3 regions of the Bacillus pacificus genome follow, and region 2 is predicted to be linked to each of the others. Evidence: riboswitches for the same ligand, from Rfam matches in the RefSeq annotation. Region 2 holds a riboswitch; each other region holds the start of a gene.
What was found. A riboswitch is a leader RNA that binds a small molecule or an ion and turns the genes downstream of it on or off. The one in region 2 is predicted to bind S-adenosylmethionine.
Positions count from the first base shown of each region.

Region 1: another riboswitch for S-adenosylmethionine. It lies ahead of LMD38_RS13770 (ECF-type riboflavin transporter substrate-binding protein); the one in region 2 lies ahead of LMD38_RS25145 (MetQ/NlpA family ABC transporter substrate-binding protein).
Region 3: another riboswitch for S-adenosylmethionine. It lies ahead of LMD38_RS10465 (hypothetical protein); the one in region 2 lies ahead of LMD38_RS25145 (MetQ/NlpA family ABC transporter substrate-binding protein).

Region 1 covers NZ_CP086328.1:2,610,333-2,620,808, forward strand. Annotated here, with positions in the region: gene LMD38_RS13740 (GrpB family protein) at 1-193, opposite strand, end outside; gene LMD38_RS13745 (protein kinase family protein) at 321-1,202, shown strand; gene LMD38_RS13750 (LytS/YhcK type 5TM receptor domain-containing protein) at 1,291-2,559, shown strand; gene LMD38_RS13755 (YjcZ family sporulation protein) at 2,652-2,759, opposite strand; gene LMD38_RS13760 (energy-coupling factor transporter transmembrane component T family protein) at 2,895-3,695, opposite strand; gene LMD38_RS13765 (ABC transporter ATP-binding protein) at 3,688-5,388, opposite strand; gene LMD38_RS13770 (ECF-type riboflavin transporter substrate-binding protein) at 5,399-5,947, opposite strand; SAM riboswitch class I at 6,087-6,202, opposite strand; gene LMD38_RS13775 (aspartate/glutamate racemase family protein) at 6,356-7,036, shown strand; gene LMD38_RS13780 (macrolide family glycosyltransferase) at 7,085-8,263, opposite strand; gene LMD38_RS13785 (peptidoglycan D,D-transpeptidase FtsI family protein) at 8,601-10,476, opposite strand, start outside.
Region 2 covers NZ_CP086328.1:4,884,983-4,895,458, forward strand. Annotated here, with positions in the region: gene LMD38_RS25115 (multidrug effflux MFS transporter) at 105-1,364, opposite strand; gene LMD38_RS25120 (DUF3981 domain-containing protein) at 1,483-3,204, opposite strand; gene LMD38_RS25125 (MFS transporter) at 3,283-3,816, opposite strand; gene LMD38_RS25130 (FAD-binding oxidoreductase) at 3,813-5,249, opposite strand; gene LMD38_RS25135 (DUF6612 family protein) at 5,361-6,125, opposite strand; gene LMD38_RS25140 (NAD(P)-dependent alcohol dehydrogenase) at 6,271-7,179, shown strand; SAM riboswitch class I at 7,260-7,374, shown strand; gene LMD38_RS25145 (MetQ/NlpA family ABC transporter substrate-binding protein) at 7,461-8,273, shown strand; gene LMD38_RS25150 (methionine ABC transporter ATP-binding protein) at 8,286-9,326, shown strand; gene LMD38_RS25155 (methionine ABC transporter permease) at 9,301-9,969, shown strand; gene LMD38_RS25160 (SDR family oxidoreductase) at 10,007-10,476, opposite strand, start outside.
Region 3 covers NZ_CP086328.1:2,002,218-2,012,693, reverse strand. Annotated here, with positions in the region: gene LMD38_RS10495 (serine hydrolase domain-containing protein) at 1-940, shown strand, start outside; gene LMD38_RS10490 (hypothetical protein) at 1,113-1,595, opposite strand; gene LMD38_RS10485 (short-chain fatty acid transporter) at 1,943-3,289, shown strand; gene LMD38_RS10480 (group-specific protein) at 3,390-3,683, opposite strand; gene LMD38_RS10475 (NAD(P)H-dependent oxidoreductase) at 3,680-4,255, opposite strand; gene LMD38_RS10470 (SWIM zinc finger family protein) at 4,278-4,667, opposite strand; gene LMD38_RS10465 (hypothetical protein) at 4,920-5,177, opposite strand; SAM riboswitch class I at 5,278-5,376, opposite strand; gene LMD38_RS10460 (hypothetical protein) at 5,499-5,690, shown strand; gene LMD38_RS10455 (ECF transporter S component) at 5,859-6,560, opposite strand; gene LMD38_RS10450 (ABC transporter ATP-binding protein) at 6,533-8,194, opposite strand; gene LMD38_RS10445 (energy-coupling factor transporter transmembrane component T) at 8,167-9,045, opposite strand; gene LMD38_RS10440 (DUF4430 domain-containing protein) at 9,068-9,916, opposite strand; gene LMD38_RS10435 (DUF4430 domain-containing protein) at 9,974-10,476, opposite strand, start outside.

The sequences.
Region 1 (10,476 bases), 2.3 Mb from region 2:
TAATTTGCAAATCTGTTACGCCAATCATCATATCAATTAAAGGTTTCGCTCCTAACCCTTGTACAGATGTGCTCCCTATATGTTCAATAGCAATACAATCTCCTCCGAATAAAGAAATAAATTTTTCCTTTTCTTTTAAATACTCTTCATGCCACTCTTTTTCATATGATTTAATAACGATTTGTTGTTCCACTTTATTCACACTCCTATAAGTATTCATCATTATATTTATAAAATTTCATGTGATTAACATAGGATTTTTACAAAATATGTCGAATAATGAAATATACAACTTAATTATAATAAATGCGAGGTATATTATGGAAGCTAAACCAGTTGAAATTCAGTTAAATCAAATAACATTCCAATTAAAAGAACATCATAATTTTGATTGGCTCTTGAAATTAGGAACCGTATTTGCAGTTTTTGACCAGCAAGATTCAGGTAATATAAGTTTTGGTGTTGAAAAAAATGGCCATAAAAAATTCATTAAATACGCAGGGGCACAAACAATTGCATACGAAGGAACAATAAACGACGCTATTGAACGGTTAAAAAAATCAGTTTCCCTATACGAGGAATTAAAGCATAACTCGCTTATAAAACTAATTGAACATTTTCCAGTTCAATCTGGATATGTATTAATTTTCGATTGGTTTGATGGTGAATGTCTTCATTCGCACTGGAGTTTCCCGCCTCCTGAGAAATATAAAAATCCAAACTCTCCATTTTATAAATTTAAGCATTTACCTGTTAGAAAACGAGTTCAATCCTTAAATTCCATTTTTTCTTTCCATACATATGTCGAAAAGAAAAACTATGTAGCAATAGATTTTTATGATGGTAGTATTATGTATAATTTTAATACAAATGAAACGAAAATTTGTGATATTGATTTATATTCTAAAAAACCATACGTAAATAAAATGGGAAGATTATGGGGTTCCTCACGTTTTATGTCTCCTGAAGAATTCGAGCTAAACGCTATGATTGATGCGAGAACAAATGTATTTAATATGGGTGCAATGGCTTTCGCAATTTTAGGTGGTGGAAAAGATCGCTCCTTTACAAAATGGGAAGCAAGTAGGGATTTATATGAAATAGCGTATCGTGCTGTAAATGAAAACCGAATGGAACGATATGTATCGGTTGAAACATTTTATGAAGAGTGGCTAAACATGGCTAATACTGAAAAAATATAAACTTATATTATTAAAAGCAAAAAGTTTCTACTATAATCATGTATAATATATATGAAATGGAAATTCAAAATAACGAGGCAAATATATTATGAACTTTGTTTATATTAATCAAAACGTATTAAATAATCTTCTTTACATTCTAATTAGTATATTTATTTTTTATTTTATATACGATAGCGGGCGCTATTTAAAGAAATATAAAATACTACTTATTACTCTTTGTTCGAGTATCCCACTTATTCTATGTATGAGATACCCTATCTATATGGATGAGAGTTGTATTCATGATTTAAGACAAATCCCAGTCATAATTGGTACACTCTATGGTGGATTCCCTGTCGGTATCATATTGTTTACAATTTTATTAATTACAAGATTTTTATTTTATGGATTTAATATGCTAACTGTCATTGTTTACGGAATAATGTTTATCATTACAGCATTCGCATCCGCAAAATTTAATACATATAATAGAAAAATAAAAGTAGCTTTTTCCATGTTTTTAACCTTTTTCCTAGCAATATTTACAACTGTGATTGTGTTAACTTTATCAAATTTTGAAGTAAATAATTTGTATATTATTTACTTCATAATATTACCGACTACTCTAATGCTATTTATTGTTTATATAAATGAAGTTATAAAAGATGCAGTATGTATGCGATCAAAATTAATTAAAGTGGAGAAAATGGAGATTGTTAGCCAACTCGCTGCTAGCATATCACATGAAGTAAGAAACCCTTTAACTGTCGTAAAAGGATTTACACAACTTTTGAAAACATCCAATCTAACTCCCGAATCGAGAGACAAATATATTGACCATATACTTGAAGAATTAAATCGTGCTCAAGAAATTATTGATGACTATTTAACATTTGCCAAACCTGCTCCAGAAAAATTAGATCATATTTCAGTCGAACAAGAGTTAAATAGAGTTATTAATATGATAGTGCCCTTATGTAATATGAATACGGTACATATTACGAAAGATTTCTCCAATGCAACAATAGTTGGTAATAAACAGCACTTTCAGCAATGCTTTTTAAACTTAATAAAAAATGGTATTGAAGCAATGCCTAATGGTGGCACTTTAAATATCGCCTCTTCTATTAGTAATAATAAAGTTATCATACGAATTGAAGATAGCGGAATTGGTATGTCACAAGAGCAAATAAATCGCTTTGGCGAACCGTATTTTAGTACAAAAACGAAAGGTACAGGTTTAGGTACAATGGTTGCTGTTAAGATCATTGAAACGATGCAAGGTAATTTGAAAATCCGAAGCGTTATGAATAAAGGTACTACTTTGACAATTACATTTCCGAAATGTAATACAAACGCATCTAACAATAAATAAAAAAGGAGCATTTATGCTCCTTTTTTATTTGTTTCGATACATAAGTATCTTCTATGTTTTTTAGTTTTACATTTGTGGAGACTAATTAAAAATTAGTACCCTCCGCCCCAACAGCTGCATCCAACGATAATTAACAAAATAAATAATACAACTAATAAAGCGAAACCTCCACCAAAACCACAAGAACCACCGTAACTCATATTTTCTCCTCCTTTTGGTTTGAAAACTAATAGGTAGTTGATCATTTTAACTGGTTCGTATTATACATTATGTAAATATCCCTTTTTTGAGCATGTCTATATAAAAATAAGTAAAAGCACTCATTTGAGAGTGCTTTAAAATGGATACCAAAAATTTTGAAATACATGTAACTTTAAATATACTGCAGCAATTAAAATGAAAATACCTACAAATAAAGCAATGAAATCCCGGCTTTTCGCTTTATTTGTATAGAACCACGTACGTGTATCCTTCTTTCCAAATCCTCTTAAATCCATTGCGTTTGAAACTGTATCGATTCTCTCTAAAGAATGAATAATTAAAGGCCAGAAAATTAAGACACGGTTTTGCATGCGGATCCATAAACTTGCTTCTCCTTTTTCAAAAGCTACTCCTCTCGCCTCTTGGGCATGTTTAATAACTTTATATTCGGACTGAATATCAGGTATATAACGTAATGCAATATTTATCGCATAAGTAATTTTATAATGAATTCGAAATTTACTTAAGCTACTCACAAATTTGCTTGGATCAGTCGTATAAATAAAAATAATTGTAAATGGTAATAACGTAAAATACTTTAACGAAAGTGTAGCTGCATAAAATAATGTTTCGTATGTAATTGTTGCATATCCAATATACACAAATGAAGTATACGATCCAGTTAATTCCGATCCATGGGTTGGTGTAATAAATAAGATCATGACAGAATTTAATAAACTAAATGTAAATATAACAGTAAAAACAATAAAAATTTTACGAAATGGAATTTTAGCAACTAGAAGTCCGATACATCCAATTATAAATACGAATAGCAATATGCGAAAATCAAAAAATAAAAAAGTAAGTGTCATACAAAAAATAAATAATAACAATTTCACTGATCCGTCCATGCGATGAAAATATGTATTATACACCTTCCTCCCTCCTAATATCATCAAAATAAAGTTCCATAAACCTTTCAGGATTTGCAATACCACTAAATTTAACGAGTTTAAATAAAGAACTCTCCTTTAAGTTCGCTCTTTTTAACGTTTCTGGATGACCTAATACAATAGATGCAGTATTATTCGCAATAACTTCTCCTTCCTTTAGAACTATTGCTCTGTCTGCATATTCTAATGCGAGATTCATATCGTGTGTGATAAAAATAAAGGATATTCCCTTTGCAGCTAGTTTTCTAATAAACGTCATAAATTGTTTATAATGATAATAATCTTGTCCCGCTGTCGGTTCATCTAATATGATAAGTTTTGGATTTGTTGTTAGTACAGATGCAATCGTTAATCTCTTTTTTTGCCCATAACTTAATGCCTGAATTGGCCAATTTCGAAATGGATACAAGCCACAAATTTTTAATGTTTCCTCTGCTCTAAGCTTAATTTCTTCCTTCGAAAATTTTTTTAATTTTAATGAAAATGAAATTTCTTCCATTACAGTAGCTTGTGTAATCATATGATTTGGATTTTGCATCACATAAGATATAACCTCACCGCGTTTACGAATAGACCAAGAATTGATATTTACTCCATCAATTAAAATCCTATCATTTTTTGTTTTGTTTATCCCTATAAGACTATGAGCTAGTGTTGATTTTCCAGCTCCATTATGTCCTAGGAGTGCTACTATTTCCCCTTTAAATAGAGAGAAATTTACATTGTCTAATACTTTTTGTTTATTAGGATATGAGAATGACAAATTCTCTACTTTCAATAATTCTTTTTTTGTAGGAGTATCTTTACAAAAAGTTTGCTTCTCCATCCACTCATTTATTACTCCACTAACACTTTCCCTTTGAAGATTTTCAAGTGGGTATATTACGTCATTATTACTATCAAAATGCAATCTCTTTAAGCCTTCTATGTACATAGGTTCTCTTAATCCGATAGATGGTAATATATTTGATGCTAAAATCTTTTCTGGTGTGCCTATCGCAACAATTTCTCCTTCATCAATTAAAATGATTTTATCTAAATCTAGGTTTAACATTTCTTCTATTCGATGTTCAATTATTACAATTGTTTTATTATATTGTTTATGTATATCTTTAATAAGTTCTACTGTATGTAAGCTACTAACTGGATCTAAATTTGCTAACGGTTCATCGAACAATAATATATGAGCATTTGTTGTTAACAGACCTGCTAAAGAAACAGTTTGTTTTTGTCCTCCTGATAATTCATGTGGACTTTGTTTATGAAAATTATGCATCTTTACCTTTTTTAATGATTCCGAAACAATCTTTTTCATATCATCTTCATTTACGCATTCATTTTCTAAATAAAAAGCTACATCTTCCTCTACTGTAAGACCAATAAATTGTGCATCTTGATCTTGCAAAATTGTTCCAACCTGTTTACTCTGTTCAAAAATACTTCCTTTCCTCGGGTCTTTTCCGTCAATTAAAATAGTACCAGTACTAGTCCCTTCATAAGAAAATGGGATTAGCCCATTCATACAATGAGCTAATGTCGATTTCCCTGAACCACTTCGCCCAGCAATCAGCACTTTTTCCCCAGGATATATATGAAATGTAACGTCTTTAACAGTAGGCTGCGCTGCATGCTTATATTGAAAGTTGAATTGTTCAAAAGAAATAATTGGTTGCATGTTAACATCCCTACTTTTCAATTTTTAAATGTGTATGTTTTTTATTAGATTTAGCTAACCCTATTGTAATTGGCAATCCAAGAACTAAAAATACAATAACATCAGCAATTGTTGCACCTAATACTTGTATAACAATTTTATCAAACGGTTCTCCCATCACGATAATATCGAATGCCCCAGCAAATATAATAGCAATGACAATACCAATTAACCCAGTAATAGCTAAATAGGAAATATCTCCTTTATTATATGTCCCGTTTTTCACACTAAAGCCAACTCTTTTTTGAATGAGCCCCATTGCAAAGCCGATAATGCCGGAACTAAAAACCCAGCCCCACCAAATACCCCAGCCAGCAATTGTATCTGTTACGGTATGACCGATAAGTCCTATTAACAGTCCTGCCACTGGGCCAAATAACGCACCAAAAATGGTTAAAATAGCTAACGCAGGTTTAATAAATGTATTGGGTGCAATAGAAAATCCCCAAAGTCCTAATATCCCGTATAATGCTGCTCCAATTCCGATTGCCACTACTAATTTTGTTGATAATTTGTTCATTACAATTCTCCTCTCTTAATAGTCAACTTTTATTACTCTATATTTATTTTGAAAATGAATTATGCATCGACACTCCCTTTCTATACAACAAAAAATGACCTCTTACATAAGAGGTCATTTTCTTTCACGTTCAAGAATCCTCTTATCTTCCAAAAAACACATCGTGTTCTCTGCGGAATTAGCACCTTCCTATAAATATATATAGGGGTTGCTGAGGTTTCATAGGGCCGTTCCCTCCACCTCTCTGGATAAGTATTAATTTGTAATTCGTATTATGGCATTAAAAAATATAAATTTCAATACTTTTCTAATTATTTTTATTTTTTGTTTAATAGTACATTTAAATCATTGTATTCTTATCGGAATTGTGAAATAATAAATTCAAAATAGTTACGGGAGGAATGTACGATGAAAGTAATCGGTTTAATTGGTGGACTAAGTTGGGAATCTACATCATTATACTATAAACATATTAATACACTTACACTCTCTCAATACGATCAAAATGCAAAGCTTGTTTTATATAGCATGGACTTTGGTGAAGTAACTACTTTATTACAAAATCACCAATATGAAGAAGTGAAAAACGAATTAGTCACCGTTGCAAAGAAGGTTGAAAAATCCGGAGCTGAATGTTTATTAATGTGTTCCAATACGGTCCATCTATTTGCTGAAGAAGTGGAAAGTGCAATATCCATTCCACTTCTTCACATAGGTGATGTAAGTGCTAAAGAAATGGTAGAACAGAATATAAAGCGTATCGGATTATTGGGTACGAAACAAACGATGGAACAAGACTTCTATAAATCACGATTAGCGAATTATAGCATTGAGACAATCATCCCCAATAAAGAGGAAAGAAATTTTATTCATCATGTTATTTTAAATGAATTAAGTAAAGGAATTATTTCAGAAACATCAAAAGAAAAGCTATTACAAATTACAAAGTCATTAATTCAAAATGGCGCAGAAGGTATACTACTAGGTTGCACCGAAATACCGTTGCTCATTTCCCAAAACGACCTTACTGTTCCTGTTTTTGATACTGCTTTTTTACATGCAAATACTGCTGTGCAGTTTGCGGGATAATCATATAAAAGCATAAAGGTGCGCCTCTATGCTTTTATATTACCCACACTATTTATTTAAAAGAGATGTAATCACTGTGATTGCTTCATTTGAACCACCACAATCTAAAAAACTATCTTTCAGTTTTCGTATTCCATGCTTATACTTTTCATTTGAAAGAACATCGGTTACCGCTTCTTTTAACGTTTGCACATTAACATTCTCTTTCAATAACCGATGCGCTGCTTCAAGCTCAGTTAATCTTTGTGCTATCATTGGCTGGTCTTTATCATGTGGAATGATGACAAATGGGACATTAAAATGAATAGCATCGTGTACACTGTTCATACCGCCATGTGTAATAAAAACATCTGCTTCACTTAATACTTCTGATTGAGGTACGTATGGAGCAATTACAAAATTGTTTGGCGCTTCCTTAATTTTAGAACGATCATTTCTATCGCCAATTGCCATTACAACTAATCCATTAAAATCTGAGAAAGCATCAATACATGCATTAAAGAATGGTTCGATCCCTTCAAGCAGTGTTCCCATTGAAATATAAATAACTTTCTTATCTTTAAGCGATTCAAGTGGAAATTCAACATTTATTTTACGCTTTGAAATACTTGGTCCAATAAAAATGTTATTTTCTCCGAACGAATCGCTATTAGGTTGGAAATAACGACTTGTGTACACAAGAGTAACATCTCCCTTATTATGCATAAATTGAAGATTATTTTTAGGCTTTACTCCAAATTCACGATCCATTTGATATAACAACTGTTCAGAAATTTCATCAGGTCGGAATGGTATTGCTGCATTAGGATGAAAAGGTAAAGTCTCCAAAAATTCAGTAGGAATTAAAAATATAGGAGAAGAAACTATGCCTGGAATTTGTAAATACTCCTTTACTAACTCTCCAGCACCAAATATATCATAAATTACGAAATCAAAATGTATGTTTTCACATAATTGTTTCACAATTTCTAATATATATAAAGAAGTTTGAACATGTACACGAAAGAAAGAATTCAGCCCATCTAGAGTTTCAGAATCAATAGAAATCTCCTTTAATAAATCTGGATGTGTATATACAATAGCTCCCAAATCTTCAATTCTGTCTTTAAATTGTTCTGTCGTAATATAATGTACGTGATCCCCCCGTTCAGTATAAGCTTTAACTAAACTTAATGTAGGATTTACATGTCCCTCTGCTGGAAAATTAACCACTAAAATATTTAGCACTTATTTCTCACTCCTTACATTTCAATTCACTTATTAAGCATACTGTAATTATTACCGTCAAACTTCCCCTAATAGTCCTAATATACTTGCTACTTTAGATTGATAAATAATTATCAGTTATTTAATTAAAAAAAGCATCTACATAAGTAGATGCCAAACCGTGATAAGGAGTGTTCTGTGAGGTTAGAATAAGCTTTTCAGCTTGTCCTATGCTATCAATATATGTTTTATTTTATAAAATGTGAATAATTGATAGAATAATTTTATTCTTCTTTCTCACCCATTTTGAATTAATTCCTAAATAAGACAACTCTATTTTTATAACATTTCATATGTTTTAATCTTCTTTAGAGCTATCTATTTTTACAGTTTCTCCAGTCAATCGCTTATTTTTCAATTCAAAATACGCATCTAAAACTTCTTTTCCAATATCAGAATTAATACCAGATTTATCATTCATAACCCACGGCACAACTACGGAAAACGCTACTTCTGGATTATCATATGGCGCATATCCTGCTAACGTTAAGTTATAACATTCTCTTCTCTCGCCTTTTTCATTTCTTCCAATATCACTTTCTCCACCGTATACCGTCTGTGCTGTTCCTGTTTTACCTGCTGGTTTATAAGATGCTTTTTGGAACGCCCTTACTCCTGTTCCATCACCCTCTTGGAATACCTTTCTAAATCCTTCTTTTACTTGATTTATATATTCCTCTTTCATATCAATTTTATTTAAAACAATTGGTTCTACTGCATGCACCACTTTACCAATCTCATCTTTTTGCGACGTTTGCTCTCTTACCTCTTGTACAATTTGTGGCTTCATTCGATATCCACCGTTTGCAATTGTTGAAATATACTGTACGAGCTGAAGTGGTGTATACGTGTCATACTGGCCAATTGAGTAATCTAATAAGAAACCCGGCTGATTATCTTTTTTACCAATTTGTCCAGCTGTTTCATTCGGTAAATCGATGCCCGTTGGAACACCTAATCCGAATTGTCTGAAATAGTACCTCATTTTATCAAAGTGTTCCTGTTTAATATTTAATGAACTATTTTTCACATAATCCACACCTGCAATTTTTAATGCTGTATGAAACATATAAACGTTTGAAGAGACTTGTAACGCTCTTAAATCATCAATGTTTCCAAACTCTTTCCAAGACTTCTTCTCCCTAGTACCTTTAAACTTCATAGGTGCATCATAAAAATAAGTACCTGGTGTTATAGCTTTCGTTTCAAATCCAGTTAAAACTGTCGCACCTTTAACTGTTGATCCCAGCTCATATGAACTAGTCATTGTGCCTAATGCATAGTCTTCAACTTCTGTTTTCCCGTCTTTTTCTACAAGTCTTTTCCCAGCCATTGATAATACTTGTCCGTTTTTCGGATTCATCATTACAACGAAAGCACGGTCCAACATAGATTCAGATCCTTTATATGCCTTTAATATTTTTTCTATACTTTCTTCTACTTTTTTCTGTAATTCCATATCTATCGTTAAAGTTAAGTTCTTACCGCTCTTTCCCTCAGAAATTGTTTCCGTTCTAATTGCAGTACCTTGTTTATCTGCAACGCTTCTTACTTCTTTTTTTGTACCATGAAGTACCTCTTCATATTGCTGCTCAATATAACTTTTTCCAACTCTATCATTTCGGCTATAATCACGTACTAAGTAGTAATCTAATCGCTCACCTGGTAATCCTTCATCGGAATTAGAAACATTTCCAAGAACAGATCGGAATAATCCATCATTTACATACACTCTCTCCCAATCAACCGACACATCTACACCTGGGAGATTTGCTAAACCTTCACTAATTATAGTAAATTCCTTTTCACTAACATCTTTTTTAATAATTTGAGGAGCCATTTGATAACCAGAAGTCATCTTACTTTTAATAGCTAACACTTTAATATCTTTATCTGTTAAACCTTGAAGATTTTTATCTGTAACTCGTTTTCTTTTTAACTCTTCAATTTTTTTATCTAAATTTTTTCCGGTAATATCTTTATCTCTGAACTTATTTATTTCTTTTTTAGATACTAATTTTTCAGTTAGTTTCGGATTTAATTGCATCCAAAAATCTTTCTTATCCGTCTCAGTTAGCTTGTCTATATCTTCTTGTGGTATTTCAATTATGTCTGCAAGTTGTCTTGCTGTTTTTAATATTTCTTCTGATTTTACACCTTTCATCTTTGTATAT
Region 2 (10,476 bases):
TTTGCACTGCTTTACTACATCACCTTACAAAACTATATGAGGTATTTCAAAGAAATGAAAAAAAGAACTGATTCAAATATTACCTTTGAATCAGTTCTTTTTTGTTAAGCCTCTAAATTTTGTCTTTGTTGCAGTTCAAACTGCTTCTCACTTCTTCTGGCCATAAACAAATAACATAACACAGCACCAACTTCACAAAGAGCTATTACAACACCCATCGGTAATGCGGTGTTACTTCCCCCAATACCTACTAACGGTGCAACAAGTGCTCCTGAAATGAACTGTAATAAGCCTAATAAAGCTGATGCTGTTCCTGCAGCTTGCTTCTGATTTCTCATCGCTAACGAGAACCCAGTTGTTGAGACAACCCCAACACTTGATACGACAAGAAATAACGAGCATAAAACGCCAATTAACCCTATTCCTAGTAAGATTGTCAGTAGTAAAGATAAACCACCAACAGCTGCAATAATGATACCAGAGACAAATAATGTCTTCTCATTCACTTTCCCCGCTAAACGACCTGTTACCTGACTAGCAATAATAATACCAATACCATTGATTGCAAAGAATAAACTAAATTGCTGTGGTGATGCTCCGTATATGTTCTGCAACACAAATGGTGAGCCCGAAATGTATGCAAACATTGCCGCTGTTACTAATCCTTGTGACAATGCATATCCCATAAACAAACGATCCTTTAATAGTTTTCCGTACGTCGCTAACGTCCCTGACAAACCACCTGTTTCTCTTTCTTCAGGAGGTAATGTTTCACGCAATACGAAAGTAGCTGATATTAACATGAATACACTTATTGCTCCAAGAACGATGAAAACACCGCGCCACGTTGTAAATTGTAATAATTGTCCCCCAATAATCGGTGCCAAAATAGGCGCTGCTCCGTTTACTAACATAAGTAGTGAGAAGAACTTCGTCATTTCAGAACCTGAATACATGTCACGTACCATTGCACGTGATATAACAATCCCGGCTGATCCCGAAGCTCCTTGTAGGAAGCGTAATAACACTAACGTCCAAATAGATGGCGCAACAGCACAAAGTAAAGAAGAAGCAACATAAATAATGAGAGCAATAATAAGAGGTTTGCGTCTTCCGTAAATATCACTAATTGAGCCAACAAATAATTGTCCTACTGAAAGCCCAAGCAAACAAGCTGTTAATGTAAGCTGGGCTAGGGATGCACCTGTTTGCAAGTCATCCGTTAATTTCGGTAACGAAGGCAAATACATATCAATAGATAATGGCCCAATCGCCGTAAGTGTTCCTAATACAAGAATCATCCATAACCTGTTCATCTTTACAGGCTTATATATTTCCTGATTAACTTCATTCACTTTTTTCATTCACCCTTTCCTATACATACTAAATCGTAACAATTATAGTTACAACATAAACATACGTCAAGTATAGCGCATTTTCCTGTTTAATTTTGTAAAAAAAAGCGATAGAATTTCTATCGCTTTACTTGTTCAAATTACTATTTGTAAATTTAGATACGGAAGACATCGCCTCTCCTGTATCTAAATATGTGATTTGAATTGGATCTCCCACCTCTGTAAACATAGCATATGGGAATTTCTTCACAGGTATCATAAATACTTTTTGTTCATTCTCTAACAGTACGTACACGATTGTATTTTCACCTGATTTTTCTTTATATACACGTTGTACAGTGCCTTCTTTTTGCGCCTCTTTTCCATTTGAAGTCGGTCTAAATGAATCTCCGCTTCCACTCAGCGCATTTTTATAATTCTCAAGCGCTTCTTTTTGCGTCGAACCTGTTGCAAATATTTTCGCATTAGAAGCATAGATAACAGTATGGGCACGTACTAATCCTCCGTCATCAATAACAGGTACAATCCAAGAAGGTTTACCGTACACGTTATAAATAACCGGCATCGTTCCATGCCACTTTTCTCTCTTAAAAGAATTATCCACGACTTCCGAAGCAGCCGAACCATCCATAATTCCCTTTACTTCTTTTCCGTTATAGTAATACAACTTACCTGTACGCGCATCGATAAGTGAATAACCTAGTGCAGAATCTACTCCCTCTTTCGGAGAAGTGAAATCAGTAAAGTAATATAATGTTCCATCCTTACCGAAAATCGGTGTAACTCCTTCTTTCGTTCCCCACTCAGTCGGGATCTTCATATCAGTTTGCGAGAATTTTGTATTCCAAAATCCGTGAATATATTTACCGAAGTACGTATTTAACGTAGATGCAGTCTCGTGATTTAATACGCCATCAACAAATTTAGGTGCCTTTCCTTTATCGTATCTTTTCACTTCGCCTGTTTGTGCATCTACTACTACAACGCCCTCTACCTCAAATCCAGATCTTCCTGAAATAAATTCACCGTACGTCATTGTATAATACGGTTTCCCTTTATCATCCACTTCAAATTTAGGTTTTCCTTTAAAGATTAAATTTGGTTCTGCTTGCCTTACCACACGCTCTAAATTATTTCCGAAAAACATGCTTGGCACGTATTTCATTTTATAACCAAGGTGCAGTTTCGCTTCTGCATCAGGATTCGTACCTGACATCGTGACGTATCCTGGAATTGTCTCAGCTTTACGTGCTTTAAAAAACCCTGAAACTTCAATCGGTGCTACATATAAAGCCTCGCCATTTACCATTTGTGGCGTTAATTCTCCTAGCTCAAAATAAGCTACTTTCGGAATATCCCCAAATACTTTTTTCATCTTATTCTCCGCTGTCTTTGGCGGCACTGTAAATGGCTGATCATTTTCAGTAAATGGCTCTGAAATCTCTTTCTCTACCTTTACAACAGAATCATATTTCTTTTGCGAGATTACTATATCGTGCAAATAACCAAAGTAGCCATAACTTGCAAGTAAAACAAGCATTAGAAGTCCTTTTAACGTACCTTCTAATTTACCTATTTGATCTTGGGAAAATAAAACAAGCCCAATTAAAATCGCTACTGCAACAGAATAATGAGTAAGAATTGAATCTGCTCGATCATCAATTAGCCAAAAATATTCATAGATTGCAATACCTATCCAAAATAAAACTGGAATAACTAAAATAGATGATTTCTTACCCTTTACAACCTTCTCATCCCCTTTCTTATCCACTGCTCGAAGTTTACTACCGCTTCTTCTTGTCCATGGAATCAAAAACAAAGTGAGAATAGCTAAAATTAAAAATTTCATCAAAGGCAATGTCCCCTTTTCTTTTGTCTTCCTCTTTAGTATAACAAATAAAGGTTATTCAGGTAAAAATGGGAATCGTTATATTTTTTTACTACTTAATACAACTCCGCTCACTACATATAAGATAGATGCAATATAAAAAATCGTGCCGATCGTAAAGAAATCTACTAAATATCCTGTTGCAATAATTGCTACTGCCCCTCCAATCGATGTCCACACATGATATTTTCCAATCTCATAACCAGCATTTTCTTGTACAACTTTTCGTGCTAACGAAGTCTTCTCCGTATTACGCTGCACAGCCCCTAAAATACCCATTAAAATTTGAAGAATGTATACATGCCATACTTCTGTTGCAATAGGAAAACAAAGCATTAATATCGCCATGGACCAGGCGTATATAATTAATAACTTTCTATCACCTACTCTATCAGAGATTCTTCCAACTAACGGATATACTAGAGCTGAAGTTAAGGCAAATAAGCCATATGCCCAGCCAAACTGTGAGAAGCTATTTCCAACATTCCGAAGCAATAGAATGTAAAAAGGAAATACCATACTTCCAGCCATCATAATAATGCTTTGTGAAGCTACAAATCTTCTATATGTCATTTCGTATACTCCCTATAAAATAAATTCACAAATCTCTCTTTTGGATCCGCTTCTTTTTTCTTCTGAAGAAATTCTTCTATACGAGGATATGCTCTCCTTAACTGTTCTTTCGTTGGATAAGAATAATACGGTAAATAATAACTACCGTTATGCTTTAACGTAACATCAATCATCTTCTGAATAACATTCTCTGTTTTCTTTATCTCGTGTTCAGAACGCCCTTGATTAATTAAAAGAACCAGTGCAAACATATCATCTTTCGCATAGGATAAAACTGCATTTTCATTCTTTTCCACGTAACGAACCGTAATATTGAGCAAATTAAATTCTTCCTCATTTAATACGTTACGTAAATCATCTATGTATTCCGTGAAAGAATCTATAGGCACAAAATATTCTTGTAACACCTCTGTCCTATTTGGATTTTCATATTCCATAAAGGCACTATCTGACCTCATAACATTATTTCGCGTCTCATACTTTCCATCTGTACGTTCAAAATAACTTCTTTGTATATCCCAAAACGTATCTTTTCCCCAATCACTATAGCGTGATAATCCAAGTAAAAATTTAGGCGCTGCTATAATAGTTTCTTCTTTTAATTTACTATACTCCTCCCTCATATTTTGGTTTTGTGCCAATGTATAATCTGTCACATACATTTCTCTTAAAAATGAATTTGGAGCAACAGAAATACGAGCTAAGTGCATACGAACATTTTCATCTTTTTTCACTTTCTCTTTGAAATAAGACGTGTATTCTTTATAATCTAGCATTTTCGTGTGCGTTTCATATAATTCATCATTTGTTAACTTTAAGGTCACATCTAAAATGACACCAAATAGCCCGTAACCGCCAATGACATAAGGAAATAAATCCGCATTCTCTTCTCTACTTACATTACGCACCGTACCATCTGCCATTAACAATCTAAACGACTCTACTGTATCAATCAATGCTTCATGACGAATATCACGACCATGTACATTTACACTTAATGAACCACCAACCGTAAAAATATTTTGCGACTGCATCACCTGAACAGCAAGACCATATGGATTTACTTTCTTCTGAATGTCATTCCACGTGGCACCACTTTGAACTGTAATGCGCTTCTTCTCTGGATCAAATTCTAATATTTTATTATACCCTTTCATATCAAGCATCGTCCCATGCGGATAATATGTCTGCCCGCCCTGACTATGTTGCATACCAGCAATAGAAATCTTCTCCCCAGAAACATTCGCATCTTGCACTAATTTTATTAACGAGTGCTCATCCGTAGCACTTTCAACACGTTTTATTTTTGTCGGGAGTAACTTTCCTACATCACTCATAATCGGATGATTTAATTGCTCCTTATATGTATTTACAGATGTCACAAGCAACACTGTATAAGCCATCATAACCACCGCTATCTTTCTTTTTTTCAAATGACACTCTCCTCTTCTACATCTTTTCCTCTTCATATTGTACCTATTTTCCTATGAATAAAGAATATAAAAAAGAGGGACCTTATTTTAGGTCCCTCCTCATCAAAACTGTTACTTTGCTGCTGGCAATTGTATTGGATCAAACTTTTCATACGACGTATATTTTGCGTTCGTAATAATGTGTGCTTTATCCTTGCCATTACTACTCATAATCATGTCTATCTTTGCTGATTCATATTTAAAATCTTTTGTAATGATATATTCTGCATCCACTTCTTCTATCTTCGCATTTTGTGCTTGTAACATTTTCTTCTGCGTTTCATCCATGCTAGTTAACATACTTTCTGTTTCTTGCCCTTTTAATGTAAATTTCAGTTTATATTTATCTCCGCTTTTCTCCATCTTCATTTTATCTAAAACTACTTCCGGTACTTCTAACTTATCTATAATATCTTGAGTTGCTTTCATTCCACCAGCGTTTAATTGCTCCTCTGGTACGGTTATAACTTCTCCCGTATTAGGGTTTTTTACCTCACCAGCAACTTTACCATCCACAGTATACACTACAACATCTGTACCGGAAATATTCATTTCAGAACGAGAATTCTTTGTCTTTGGCTCTAATTGCATCTTAGCCTTTAATATATCCATCTCTGTTCCCTCAGCTTTTACCCCTACACCATATGTCATCGTTACATGTTCTTCATTTTTAAAAGCTTCGTTCGTTTTCTTGAAAACATCCTTCGCCTTTAATTCCTTTTCTTTTTGAACTGATTCTTTTTTCGGCTCATCCGTCTTTGCTGTTTTCTCATTACTACACCCTACCCCTAGACTGATTGCAAGCACTAAACTTGAAATAAAAATAATTTTTTTCACACTGTCGCCCCCTTTCCCAAAATAATATCACCTCTCTTCCTATGAAATCTATATAAATTTTAATCTATATTCGCTATATAGCGACATGTTTAATGAAGACTTTAAATATGATATAAATAACAACAACTCATTTCAGGAGGTCATTATGAAAGCAATCATTTGCACACAGTATGGACCACCTAACGTTCTTCAGCTTCAAAATATAGAGAAACCTACCCCTAAAAAGAACGAAGTATTAGTTAAAATTCATGCAACAAGTGTATCGACTGGAGATTGTAGAATACGCGGATTTAATAGCCCTCTATTATTTTGGATTCCTATGCGGATCATATTAGGTTTTAGAAAACCGAGAAAGCCTATACTCGGTGTAGAGTTATCCGGCGAAATCGAAGAAATAGGAACAGATGTAACTCAATTTAAAAAAGGAGATCAAATTTTTGCATTAACAGAGCTTAATGTCGGTGGTTATGCAGAATATACATGTGTACATGAAAGTGGATTAGTAGCATTAAAACCTACCAATGTAACGTATGAGGAAGCAGCAGTTATTCCCTTTGGCGCAACTTCGGCACTACACTTCCTAAGAAAGGCTCGTATAAAAAGGGGGCAACAAGTACTAATATATGGCGCATCTGGATCAGTAGGAACAGCTGCCGTACAACTTGCTAAATATTTTGGCGCAACCGTTACAGCTGTTTGTAGTCATTCAAATTTTGAACTCGTGCAATCTTTAGGAGCTGACAAAGTAATCGATTATACGAAAGAAGATTTTACTAAGCGAGGGGAATACTATGATGTTATATTTGATGCAGTTGGAAAATATAAAAAATCCTTTTGTAAACAAGTATTAACACCTAATGGAATATATGTATCTGTTAATGGAATGATGGCAAAGGTAAGTAAAGAGGATATGATTCTACTAAAAAAACTAACTGAAACAGAACATTTAAAACCTGTTATTGATAGAACTTACCGATTAGAAGAAATTGCTGAAGCTCATATGTATGTGGAAAAGGGACATAAGAAAGGTAACGTTTCGATTACCTTAAAATAAAATATATTCAGAAAATAATGTTGACAATTCTTTTTGTAAGATTTACTATTAGTACCATATCAAAAAACTACATACACATACTCTTATCAAGAGTGGCGGAGGGACTGGCCCGATGATGCCCGGCAACCGAGCTTATAACGTATAAGCTAAGGTGCTAATTCCTGCAAAACGAGTTTTCGTTTTGGAAGATAAGAGAGGAATCTATTTTGTCTATTCGGCACCTCTCTTATTTTTGAGAGGTGCTTTTTATTTTGGAACGTATATTTAAGGGGGAATTATAGATGAAGAAAGTATTATTAAGCATTGTAAGTGGGGCTGTATTATTATTAAGCGCATGTAGCGGGAGTTCAGATAAAGAAGTAAAAGCGTTAGATGAGAAAAAGATTACTGTCGGTGTAACAGGAGGGCCGCATGAACAAATTTTTGAAAAGGTAAAAGAAGTAGCAGCGAAAGACGGTCTCGAAATTGATATAAAAGTATTTAATGATTATGTAGCACCGAACGTATCCCTCGATGAAAAAAGCCTTGATGTAAATAGCTATCAAACAAAATCATATTTAGACGTATTTAAAGCGGAACGTAATATGAAATTAACCGAAGTATTTTCAACAGTAACATTCCCTATGGGCGTATATTCTAAAGACATAAAAGATGTAAAAGAATTAAAAGAGGGCGATGCAATTGCTGTACCGAATGACCCAACGAATGAACTTCGAGCTTTAAAACTATTTGAAAAAGCAGGTATTTTAAAAGTTGACCCAAAGGCTACAGAAAAAGCGACTGCAAAAGATGTAATTGAAAATCCAAAAAATTTAAAGATTGTTGAATTAGAGGCATCTCAATTACCAACACAACTAAGTGAAGTAAAAGCAGCTGCAATTAATACAAACTTTGCATTAGGTGCAAAATTAAGCCCTGCAAAAGACTCTATCTTCCGCGAGGGGAAAGATTCACCATATGTGAACTGGATCGTTGTTCGTACTGAAAATAAAGATGATGCTGTTATAAATAAACTAAAGAAAGCTTATCAATCTAAAGAAGTAAAAGAATTTATCGAGAAAAAATTTGATGGTTCTGTTTTACCGTCTTGGTAGGAGCTGACGATAATGATTGAATTGAAAAATGTATCCAAAGTATTTACAACAAAAAAAGGGAATGTGGAAGCTCTTAAGTCTACTTCCCTTCAAGTAAAAAAGGGTGAAGTATTTGGAATCATTGGATATAGTGGCGCTGGCAAAAGTACGTTAATTCGATGTGTAAATTTATTAGAAAAACCAACGACAGGAAATATCATTGTAAACAGCCAAGACTTAACAACTTTATCAGCAAAGGAACTAGCAAAAGCGAGACAAAAAATCGGGATGATTTTTCAAGGATTCAATTTACTTAAAACTGTTACCGTTTATGAAAATATCGCATTACCGTTACGTCTTGCTGGCATTCCAAAAGTAGAAATTGAAAAAAGAGTAGAAAAGTATTTACGCATTGTCGATCTTTTTACTCGAAAGGATGCCTATCCAAGTGAACTTTCTGGTGGCCAGAAACAACGTGTTGCCATTGCACGTGCACTATCACATGAACCTGAAGTGTTATTAAGCGACGAAGCAACGAGTGCTTTAGATCCAGAAACAACTGATTCTATTCTTGACCTCTTATTAAAGATTAATGAAGAAATCGGGATCACAATTTTATTAATTACACATGAAATGAACGTTATCCAGCGTATATGTGACCGGGTTGCTGTTATGGAACATGGATCAGTAGTCGAAAGTGGGACTGTGAAGGATATATTCACAAGCCCACAACATATAACGACGAAAAAATTTGTAAATAGTGCATTTGCAGCAAAAATTCCAGAAGACGTACAAAAAGAACTTCAAACTACTGGTGAAATTGTAACTCTTTCTTTTATAGGAAATTCTTCAGGAGAACCAGCATTAGCTATCGCTACAAAACGTTTCCAAGTATATCCGAATATTTTATCCGGTAATATTACTCAATTAAAACATGAAGCATACGGGAAACTTGTCATTCATATGCAAGGGGAACAAAATGAAATCAACCGTGCTTTATCATTTTTACAAGAACAAGGAATCATCGTAGAAGGAGGTAGAACAGACCATGGAAAACAAGTCCTTTTTGGATGAATGGGGTAAAGTTATATGGGAGGCGACCATACAAACCTTTCAAATGACATCTATTTCATTACTCATCTCGATCCTTATTGCACTGCCACTTGGTGTCACACTTGTTTTAACGAGACCTGGTGGACAGCGAGAAAACAAAATCATTTATCCAATTCTTAATACAATTATTAATATCATTCGCTCTCTTCCATTTATCATTCTATTATTCTTCATTCTACCTTTTACAAAATTTCTAATGGGAACATCCATTGGTGTGCAAGGTGTTATCGTACCGCTTGTCGTCTTCACTGCTCCCTATATCGCAAGATTGATGGAGACCGCATTATTAGAAGTCGATCGTGGTGTGATTGAAGCTTACCAAGCGATGGGCGTTTCTACTATAAAAATTATTTGGCACGTCATGGTGAAAGAAGCTCGTCCCTCCCTTGTACTTGGATTAACAATTGCAACGATTGGCTTAATCGGCGCAACAGCAATGGCTGGTCTTGTCGGTGCTGGTGGACTAGGGGACTTAGCATATCGCTTCGGGCATTTACGCTATGAACCTGAAGTAATGTATGCAACTGTCTTTATTTTAATTATCCTCGTACAAGGATTGCAGTCTTTAGGGAATGGTGTTGCACGAAGATTGAAGAAAGATTAAAAAAGAAGGTATCTCACCAGTGTGAGATACCTTCTTTTTATCTTTTAAATCCACCTTCTGAATGAATAACTTGTCCCGTAATCCACTCTGCTTCTTCGCTTACTAAAAACTTAATGAGTCTTGCTGCATCCCTTGGTTCACCAATTCTGCCAAAAGGAAACATCGGCTTTAATCCTTGCTTTATCTCTTCAGTCATCCAGCCAGTATCGGTTGGACCTGGGTTAATTGCATTCACTGTTATTCCTAAATGAGCTACCTCGGCTGACAACGAATTAGTAAGAGCATCAATAGCTCCCTTCGTTGTTGCATACGCCAGTTCTCCAACCATAGGTCCTTGAAATTGCCCCGAAGTCATATTCACAATTCTACCACCAGATTTCTTATCAAATCCTCGGGCAAATTGACTACTTAACAATGTAGTCGCACGAACATTGACCATGTAGTGCTTATCTAATTCTTCAGCAGTCAAATTAGAGAAGTCATTATTCATAGAATACGCTGCATTAT
Region 3 (10,476 bases), 2.4 Mb from region 2:
GGATGCTTTCGTCGTTGTACATAATGGACAACTTGTATATGAACGATATTTCAATGGATATAACGAGAGCGAACCTCATGGTATGGCGTCATTAGCAAAAGTATTTACCGGGGCAATTATACAATCTCTCGCTGAAGAAAACCGTATTGACTTAGAAAAAACAGCTGACACATATATAAAAGAATTAAAAAATACACCGTTTGGTAAAGCCTCGCTTCAGCAATTATTGGATATGCAAGTTTCTGTAGAATATCCTACTCACGGATATGAACATCCAGCATTAGAAAATCAAGATGCACAACTATATTTAGCGAGCAATATTTTACCTCGAGGTAAAAATTACGACGGCCCGATGAAAATTTATGATATGTTACGAGAAGCAGAAGAAACTGCACCGCCTGGTTCCGATTTTTCTTACGATAACGGATCAGCAGAAACACTCGCTTGGGTGATTCGAACGATCACTGGTAAATCATTAGCTGAAAATGTTAGTGAGCGTATTTGGTCTCAAATTGGTATGGAAGAAAACGCGTATTACGTAACAGATGAAACAAAAGTTGAACAAGCTAGTGCTGGTTTAAATGCAACTGCTAGAGATATGGCTAGATTCGGGCAATTACTATTAAACAACGGGGAATATAACGGAAAACAAATTCTCCCTTCTTCTATTACTGAAGATATAAAAAATGTCCAAGAAGGTGAACTTGCAGTTGGCCCTGGCGCTTCCATTTCTTATCATAATCAATGGTGGATTCCGCACAATGAACAAGGTGCTTTCGAAGTGTTAGGTAGTTACGGACAAACACTTTACATCGATCCGAAAGCGAATATGGTAATTGTCCACTTCTCTTCTAATGCTACGCCAAGTAATGAAATCCATTCCGTTTACTCCAATATGTATATTGATATTGCACATCATTTAGAGAAGCTTCCACAGTAGTGGAAGCTTCTCATTGCAGTACATTATTTACACTACTATACCAATTACCTTTTTGTTATTAGAAGATGTTGAAAAAATAATTGCTTAAAATACGCTCAATTAAAATTTTATAAGCAGTTTACAATTTTAATTGAGCGTTTAACTAATACATCTACATCTTTTGGAGAATGTATTAAAACACTTCCCTTACAAAGATTGTCTGTTCATATTGGTCGAAAATTTCTTCTATAGATGAAAATAAAGTTTCTTCCGGTATGATGAACTTTATTTTTTGATCATTTTTTAACATAAAGGAAATTGTTCCATTATCATTAAAACCTGTATGAAACGTTCCTCGTTTATTTAATAGTACCTCTTCAATTATATTTATTTCAATTGAAAAGTTATTCTTTAATTGCAAGAGTTCATGTATATTGCCAGTATGTATTTTTGTATCTATTTCAGTTTCTAAGTTTAATTGTTTTTTCTCAATTTTTTTGAACCAGAACAAAAACAATAGCTCTGAAATACCAGGTAATTGTTTTTTATAAGCATGTCGACTATGAAACTGTCCGCCAATCTTTATAAAATATATACATTCACCTGTAATAAAAACTTTATAATATATATCTGCCGTAAACATTTTAGGCTTTAAAAGATAAAAACTTTTAATCATGATTCCTCCATCAATTTTAAATGTATTTGTATAAACATTTTTAGCTAGATTTGCGCTAAAACATATTACTCATGTAATGCAACACTATTGTATTGAATATCCTCTCCCTTTGCAATAGTTGCTTTGAAATCAGCTAGTAACCTTTCTCTATACTATCCCTATAAGCGCTACCCCATTTACAACCGTTTTCTTCTAGCATTTTAAAAGCAGAATCTGATACAAGGCTCTATATTAACCTATCAATAAATTACCACCCTTTAAATATCTGAATTTTCTTTATATTGAAGGTTATCCCCCAAACAACCTCGAATAATTGTAATACATATACATAAGGAGGTTGATCTATTTTGTTTCGTTCTTTTACTAATGGTTGCGTCGCCTTAGTGCAACGCTTCTTACCAGAACCGTTTATTTTATCATGTTTATTAACTGTTTTCGTTATCTTCTTTGGTATGTTTGCAACGCATCAAACACCTGTGGAAATGATTAATCACTGGGGGAATGGCATTTGGGGACTTCTCGCCTTTTCTATGCAAATGGCACTTGTACTCGTGACAGGATCTGCTTTAGCAAACGCTCCTCTCATTAAAAAATGGTTAACGAAAGCTGCAAAACTACCGAAAACGAATGGACAAGGTATTATTGCCATTTCAATCGTAAGTTTACTAGGGGCGTACATAAACTGGGGCTTTGGTATTGTTGTATCTGTTTTATATGCAAAGGAAGTAGCAAGGCAACTTGAAGGATTAGATTATAGGTTAGCCATTGCCTCTTCCTACTCTGGATTTCTCATTTGGCATGCGGGGCTTTCTGCTTCTATCCCTCTTACGTTAGCAACTGGCGGTGAAACGTTAATGAAAACGACAGCAGGAAGTATAAAAGAAGCGATTCCAATAACAGAAACGTTATTCTCACCATACGCTCTCGTGCCAGTTATTATTTTTCTCGTTACGATGCCTCTCATTAATAAAGCGATGCATCCAGATGAAAAACATACGATAACGGTAGATCCTAGCGTATTCCATGAAGAAGCTGCCGCTCAAGAAGTAGAAAAAAATACGTTCGCTGAGAAAATGGAAAATAGCATCATTATTACACTTTGCGTTGGATTGTTAGGTCTCATTTATATTTTCAATTACTTTTATACGAAAGGTTTTAACCTTACACTTGATATCGTTATTTTTATGTTATTAATTGCTGGACTTATTTTCCACCGTACTCCGATTCAATATATTCGCGCTTTTTCAGATTCTACAAAAAGTGCTTCTGGTATTTTACTTCAGTTTCCATTTTATGCAGGAATTATGGGGATGATGATTGGAGCAAATAGTGAAGGACTTTCACTTGGAGGAGCTATTTCAAATTTCTTTATTAGCATTTCAAACGAAACGACTTTCCCACTCTTTACTTTTTTTAGTGCTGGCATCGTTAATATTTTCGTTCCATCTGGTGGCGGTCAATGGGCTGTGCAAGCACCCATTATGATTCCAGCTGGTGCTGAACTTGGTGTACCTGCTGCAAAAACAGCAATGGCCATTGCGTGGGGCGATGCTTGGACGAATTTAATTCAACCTTTCTGGGCATTACCGGCATTGGCAATAGCTGGTTTAGGCGCTCGTGATATTATGGGATTTTGCGTCGTGAACTTACTATATGCAGGATTTATCATAAGTCTATGTTTCTTATTTATTTAAACGAAAAGCTAGTTTTATACTAGCTTTTTTATATAATAAATCTCTTATTTCCCACGCAATTTATAATCGTTTCCCACTCTATCTCCGTAAGATGTAATGACTAAAATGCAAAAAAGTCTTCGCAAATTTTTCCGATCAGGTGTGGATGTTCCCTCAAAAAATTCCACTGTAACGCTTTTGGAAGAAAATATGTTTCATATTCTTTACTTCCCATTACTACCTCATCAACTTCTCTTTCACAAATTCCTCTTATCAAGTAGTCATTTCTTAACTCTATTTGAATTTGCCCAAATGTTTCACTACATTCCTTCAGTTGAAGTAAACATGTAATATACGTTCGCAAAAGTTCGTTGTCATCCCCGCAACACTTTATAATACGTTCCATTTCATTCATAGTGTACGAGCCTTTTCTTCTATTTGTAATAACCACTTTTCCCGCTTCTCTCGTTTACTCGTTTTCACAGATTGAAATACTGACCGTTTTATATCGCGAATGCCGCAAAAACGTAAAACACCTCTCTTCATTATAATCCAATCCGCTGATCGATATAGTAATGCGACGTACCATAACGGTGAGTCTAACGTATTAATTACCCAAGCCTTCTTACCTTTCAATAAGCCTTTCGGCAGGGCCCCTTCATATTTATAAGCAAATCCAGCTACGAAAATGCGATCAATAAATCCTTTTAAAATAGCTGGCATCCCCCACCACCATATCGGATAGATGAATAGAAGCATATCTGCTTCTTCTACTAATGTTCTATACCGGGCTGTTTCCTCTTCATTTACTAAATCACGTCTTTTCTTCTCTTCATTAAAGACAAGGACGGGATCAAATTGTTCTTTATATAAATCAAGTACTGTAACCGAATGATTAGTTTCTTGCAATCCTTTTTGCACATGCTCTAAAATCGCCGCGTTAAAGCTTGAAGGACTAGGATGAGCGTATACAATTAGTACATTCACTACAAAACAACTCCCTCATAAGTTAAAGTTTCCCCTTCTTTAACATCTTCTCTACAATTTGCACGTTTTTTGAACTTTGTAACAACCGGTTTAATACTATAAGTAACTCTTCTTTTTCTAAACCTTGCAATTCCGATTTAACCGTACTCTCGCCAGCACTTTGAATATCATAAACAACCGCCGCCATATGTTTACAATAATTTTCATATGGACACTCACAACTACTTTCTGAAAAATCATCGAGTTCAATCACTACTTCATAATTCCCTGCATTACCAGTCACAAATGCAAATACTTTATTATTATGTATTTCTACATCTTCTACATGTCCATCTTCATAATATTCATACCCTCTATCAATAATGTGTTTCGGGATATACCTATATAGTTCTTTTATTAAATAAGCGTACATAACAACACCTCTTCCTTTAATTCCCTTTTGACTTCTAGAGCCACTGCATGTTATTCTAATAACTGTCAAATAGCAAGTCTATATGACAAAACGACTGACACCTATTCGGCGAAGGTGTCTCTTTTCATTTGCAGCCGATATGAATTGCCTCTTTCAGGCACATTCAATTTTTGACACTACACACTCAACACCATTCCCTGTATCAGGCTGCTTAAGCAGTCTTTTACTCTACATACTTCAAAAAAAGAGAGCTTAGCTCCCTTTTCTCGCCTTATAAAATACCCCTTTTTCAGCATAGAGATATTCATCAGCTAATGTAATTTTCCCATCCAGTTTCAGTTCATCTAATAATCTTGATAAATAAAATTGATGTAACATCTTTTTCGTGAATTTTCCTTCATGATGCGAAACGATATGTTCTTGAATATCTAACAATGATATTGGCTTATCTTGCTCTATCATATATTCATAAACTGTACTACGCAGTTTTACGTATTTTTCGAGTGTCACAGCAATGCGCAACCCCTTTCTTCTTAATATAAATTTTCGTAATCGGTTTTTTTGCAATAAAAAAACCTCTCCGATAAGAAGAAGTTACGTATATATCTTCATCTTATCTCCCAGAACAAATTTGTTCTGCTGGAATTAGCACCTGCATCGCGGTTGCTGGGTTTCATCGGGCCAGTCCCTCCACCTCTCTGGATAAGAAAATATTCACTTAATTCTTACTATACGTAATTTCATTTTAATTGTCAAACAAATATAACGAATTATATTTTCTTCTTTACTGTTCATACTATACATATATGAGTATGCAAGGAGGATTATGAAATGCATCAAAATGCTCGTGGATATGTACAAGATTCTTTTCAATCGTTACAAGAAGCAAAACATTGTTTAGAAGAAGCACTACAGACTGTTGAAAAAGATTTTAATCGCGCTCGTATTGAGCAATCTCTTTATGCGATCGAACAAGCTATTCAACGCTGCGATTACACCGTTCACATTTTAGAACAAGAGTGAAAAAACTTCCCATCATAAGGTGGGAAGTTTTTTCAAATGGCATACTTCATAATTATTGCCGTTATAATTAAAAAATATACAGAAAAATGCTCCTTACAATATGTAAGAAGCATGAAAGAGGCAAACGAATATGTAAGTCGCGACCCTACCTTATATGAGTATGCTTTTCTATACCATGTTATGCTTATCCAATATGCCATATTTCTTTTTAAATCTTGTAAGAATCGTAATCCAAGACGTACTAAATAGTAGTAAGAACACAACATTTGAAATCGCATGGCTCAAATCGAAATAAAAACTTGCGATATAATACGAAATGACTGTTTCCCATGTCGCCTCTCGTATAAAACCGAGAAGCCCCCAGAAATTCATAATCCAGCCAAATAAAAATCCAACAAACAATCCGTATAGAAGTCTTCCCCATAGCTTTTTCATTAAAAACGTATTCCGCAATAATCCAGCTATAAAGCCAATCATACCCCATGAAAACATTTGCCACGGCGTCCACGGACCTTGTCCTAAAAAAATGTTAGATACGATAGCCGCTGTTGCACCAATCATAAAACCAGTTTCACTTCCAAACACAATTGCAGAAACAATAATGACAAAAGAAGTCGGCTGTACACTTGGTAAAAGAGAAAATGGTACACGACTCACTGCTGCAATTGCTGCTAACACAGCAACGAGAACAATTTCACGTGAAACAAACGCCTTCTTTTCAAAACGGATATAGAAAGGTAACATAATAACAACTAATAAAAACAAACTACTTAACATGTAATAACCGTCCATGATAAGTGTAGTAAAAAGTAATGTACCTATCATCACTGCAAAAATACATATTATGAATGCAACATATCGTTTGGACACGCTTCGTACACATCCTCCCACGTTAATGCATATGGCAATTCTTTTCGAATAAATCGATTGATAGAGGTTGTATAAAAGAAGTTGCCACTAAAAAATTCTTTCGGTGCATCATTCATAATGACTGCTCCATCAAATAACATCATACATTGATCCACGTATTTCGCTGCAAACTCAATATCATGCGTTGCCATTACAATTGTTGTCCCTTCTTTTTGCAGTTTCCTAAATAACTCTCCTACCCTTTCTTTCTTCCACGGATCTAGTCCTTTTGTCGGTTCATCCAGTAATAATAAAGTCGGCTTTGACAATAACGTCGTACATAATGCAAGTAATTGTTGCTCTCCCCCGCTACAATCATGCGGATGGCGTTCTTTAAGTGCATATAGCCAAAACTTTTTAAGCTGCTGTTCTGCTATTTCTTTTCCTTGTTCTCCGTATAATTCACGCGCTCGTTCATACACCTCGTCCCACACTGTATCAAATGTAAAATGATAATATGGATGCTGCGATACATACCCGATACTTTTAAATCGTTCTTTCGAATCAATTTTATGTATCACTTTCCCATTCCACTTTACTTTCCCTCTTCTCGCTTTTTGTAATCCCGCTAAAATCGTTAGCAGTGTAGACTTCCCTGTGCCATTTTTTCCAACGAGAGCTACCCATTTTCCTTTTTCAATCGATACTGTTAAATCTCGTAAAATGAGCGGACTATTCTTTTCATATTGAAACGAAATATGCTCTGCACTTAAAATGACTTCTTGCTTTTCCCTTTGTACTATTGGCTCATTTACATATGATATCGCTGAAAAATCATTCATTTTCATTTGTGCTTCTCGCACTGTAAATGGTATATCTTTCGCATTCCACTCTAAAAACAATCTTGGGATTTGTGGAATAAATGGACGAAATCCTTCTACTTCCCACATATTTGCTACAACTGTTTTCGGACTACCGTCATACACGATTTGGCCGTTACTCATACAAATAACGCGCGTAGCAAGTGGTATTACCTCATCTAAACGATGTTCACTTAAAACGATCGTAATGCCAAGTTCTTCATTAATACGCTTTAACAACCCTAAAAACTCTTTCGCAGCAATTGGATCTAACTGCGCAGTTGGTTCATCTAATAATAGTAACTTCGGCTGCATAACTAATACGGCAGCTAAATTGACAAGTTGCTTCTGCCCGCCAGATAACGTATGAACAGATTGGTGCAATAAATCTTGGAATCCTAAGAAGCTAATAAGCTCGGCTATTCTTTTTTGAATAATATGTGATGGTAATCCGATATTTTCTAAAGAAAATGCTAATTCTTGAATGACCGTATCCATTACGAGCTGATTTTCTGGATTTTGAAATACCATGCCAATTTCTTGGGCAGATAACAAGTCCGGTACATTTTCTAATAAAGTACCATCATAATATGTATCCCCAGTACGCTTACCAATTGGAAGTAATTCTTTTTTTAAATGTTTTAATAAAGTCGTCTTCCCGGATCCTGATCCTCCAGCAAGTACAATAAACTCTCCTTTTTGAACAGAAAGAGAAATATGCTGTAACGCTTTTTCGTTTTCATCAGCATATACAAATGATAAATTGTTTATTTCTGCATGCGCCACCATATCCATTCCCGTCCTTCCATTATAATTGGTAAACTAATAAACATCGTAAATACGACAAACATCATCCCATCGAACTGCTGAAATAAAATCGATTCGACTTTCGGATAAATAATCAATTTTCCTCCGCCATAATTACTACATATAATAGCAGCTATAAATAGAATGCTTAAATAACTGAGCGTATACCAATCGCATCTTTCCATTCTATACCGAATATAAGTCGTACGTTTCGTTACACCAAATCCACGAGCTTGCATAGAATCTGCCGTTTGTAATGCATCTTCTAATGAACAAATTAATAATACTTGCAATAGTTGCATACCATTTTTCACACGTTCCACAATGGAACCTGCATCTACCTGTACACCTTTCGTCTTTTGGAAGAGTGTTATTTTCTGTAATCGCCTCATAAACAAAGGAACAAACCTCACCGTAATCATCGTTAACAATGCTACTTTCGGTGAAATTCTAGAAAATAAATATAAAAATTTATGACTTGTAATAATATCATTATACGAAGCAAACGTAAACATAATCGCAACTAGTAATAACCCCATTACTACTCCAAACATAATTGCCTCAAGCTTAATGCGGCTATCACCTAACCAAAATAACGTAGTTCGGCCTCTATGCGTGAATAACGAATTAAATAAAATGACCATAAAAAAGAATACAATTGTACTCGGTAACATCTTTCTTATCTTGTCGCTATTCCCTTGCATCACATTGATTATAACGATTAATAGAATTGCTCCAATTAAAAAAAGAGGATGAAGACACATCATACATAGTATCATCACCCCGATATAATAGGAAAAATTCACAAAAGGATGTAAAGAAGAAAAACTTATTTTCATAGTCCTTTACCAAATGCCTTTCTTATTTTAATACATACACCCACTCGATTGTATCTCCTGGTTTAACTGTTACTACACCTGCACTATGATTTGGAAATGCCCCGTTCACACGATATTTCCATCCACTAGTAGCGGTAATATCTTTTTCATATAAATCATTAATACCTTTTACGTAAACATCGCCTTTAGATCCACTTGCATCCACATCTAAACCTGTACGCTGCAATACTTTATAAACAGTATCGCCGTCTTGTACATCCACCTTTTTTGCACCTAATAAATATCCTTCATTACCTTTTACTGAGATCGTAACTTGTTTTGCTTGTGGTTTTGGTGGTGGAACCGGGTCTGGTTTTCGTCGTTCAGAATTTGGGACGTGCGGAGTCGGTATCGTTTTCTCCTCTTTATTCGGATCAACTTTTTGCTCCTGCTTCGGTGTTTCCTTCGGCTGATTCACAACCTTTGCTTCTTCTTTTACTTCTTGCGCTTTCGGTTGTTGCTCTTGTTGTTTCTCTTGTTGTTTCTCTTCTTGTGCTTTTTGTTGTTCTGGTTGCTTAGTAGCGACAGGCTGTTCCTGCGTTTTTTCTTCTTTCTTTACTTCCGGTTGTGCTTGTGGCTTTTCTTCTTTCGGCTTCTCTTCTACTTTTTGCTCTTGCTTTTCTTTCTGTTCGTCTTGCTTATTTTGCTCTTGTTCAGCTTGTTTTTCCTCCGGTTTTTCTTCCGGCTTCGCTTCATCTTTTTTCTCTTCTTGTTTTGCTACTTCTTCTTGCTTCGGTTCTACTTTCTTCTCAGGCTTTACCGCTGCCTCTTCACATCCGGCAAGTAGCCCAAGTGAAAGCAGTAAAGAAATAAACCATTTCATCTTACTCATGTTGCCTCTCACCTTTCATATTAAAAATTAGGAGCAAATAATTGCTCCTAATTTTTGTTAAGCTGCTTTACGTCTCCATAATACATATGCAGAAGCAATACATAATACACCCATACCTACTTCTGTCGCTGCACTATGAGAAGATGCTCCTGTTTTTGGTAATGTGCTACCGTTTCCGGATTTTTTATGTTTAACCGGTTCGTTATCAACAACAACTTTTAAATTGTCATCTTTCGTTTCTTGTTGTACTTGTTTTTGTTCTTCTGGTTGTTCAGTAACTTCTTTTTCTACTACAACATTTTCTGAGTCTACATTTGGTTTCTTATCGATTTCAATAACAGATTCCGTTGACCAGTCATAAATCGATTTTCCAAGGTCTTTAAACTGAAGTAAAGCTAATAATGCTTGCTCTGTTGCCATTCCGCTACCGGTTTGATCGCCTGGTAACCATTTAAATTCACCATTTGGAAGTTGATATGACAATAGATTTTGCACTGCCTTATGAAGACGGTTTTGATCTACATCTTTCACAAGGGATAATCCAATAATAGCTTGCGCAG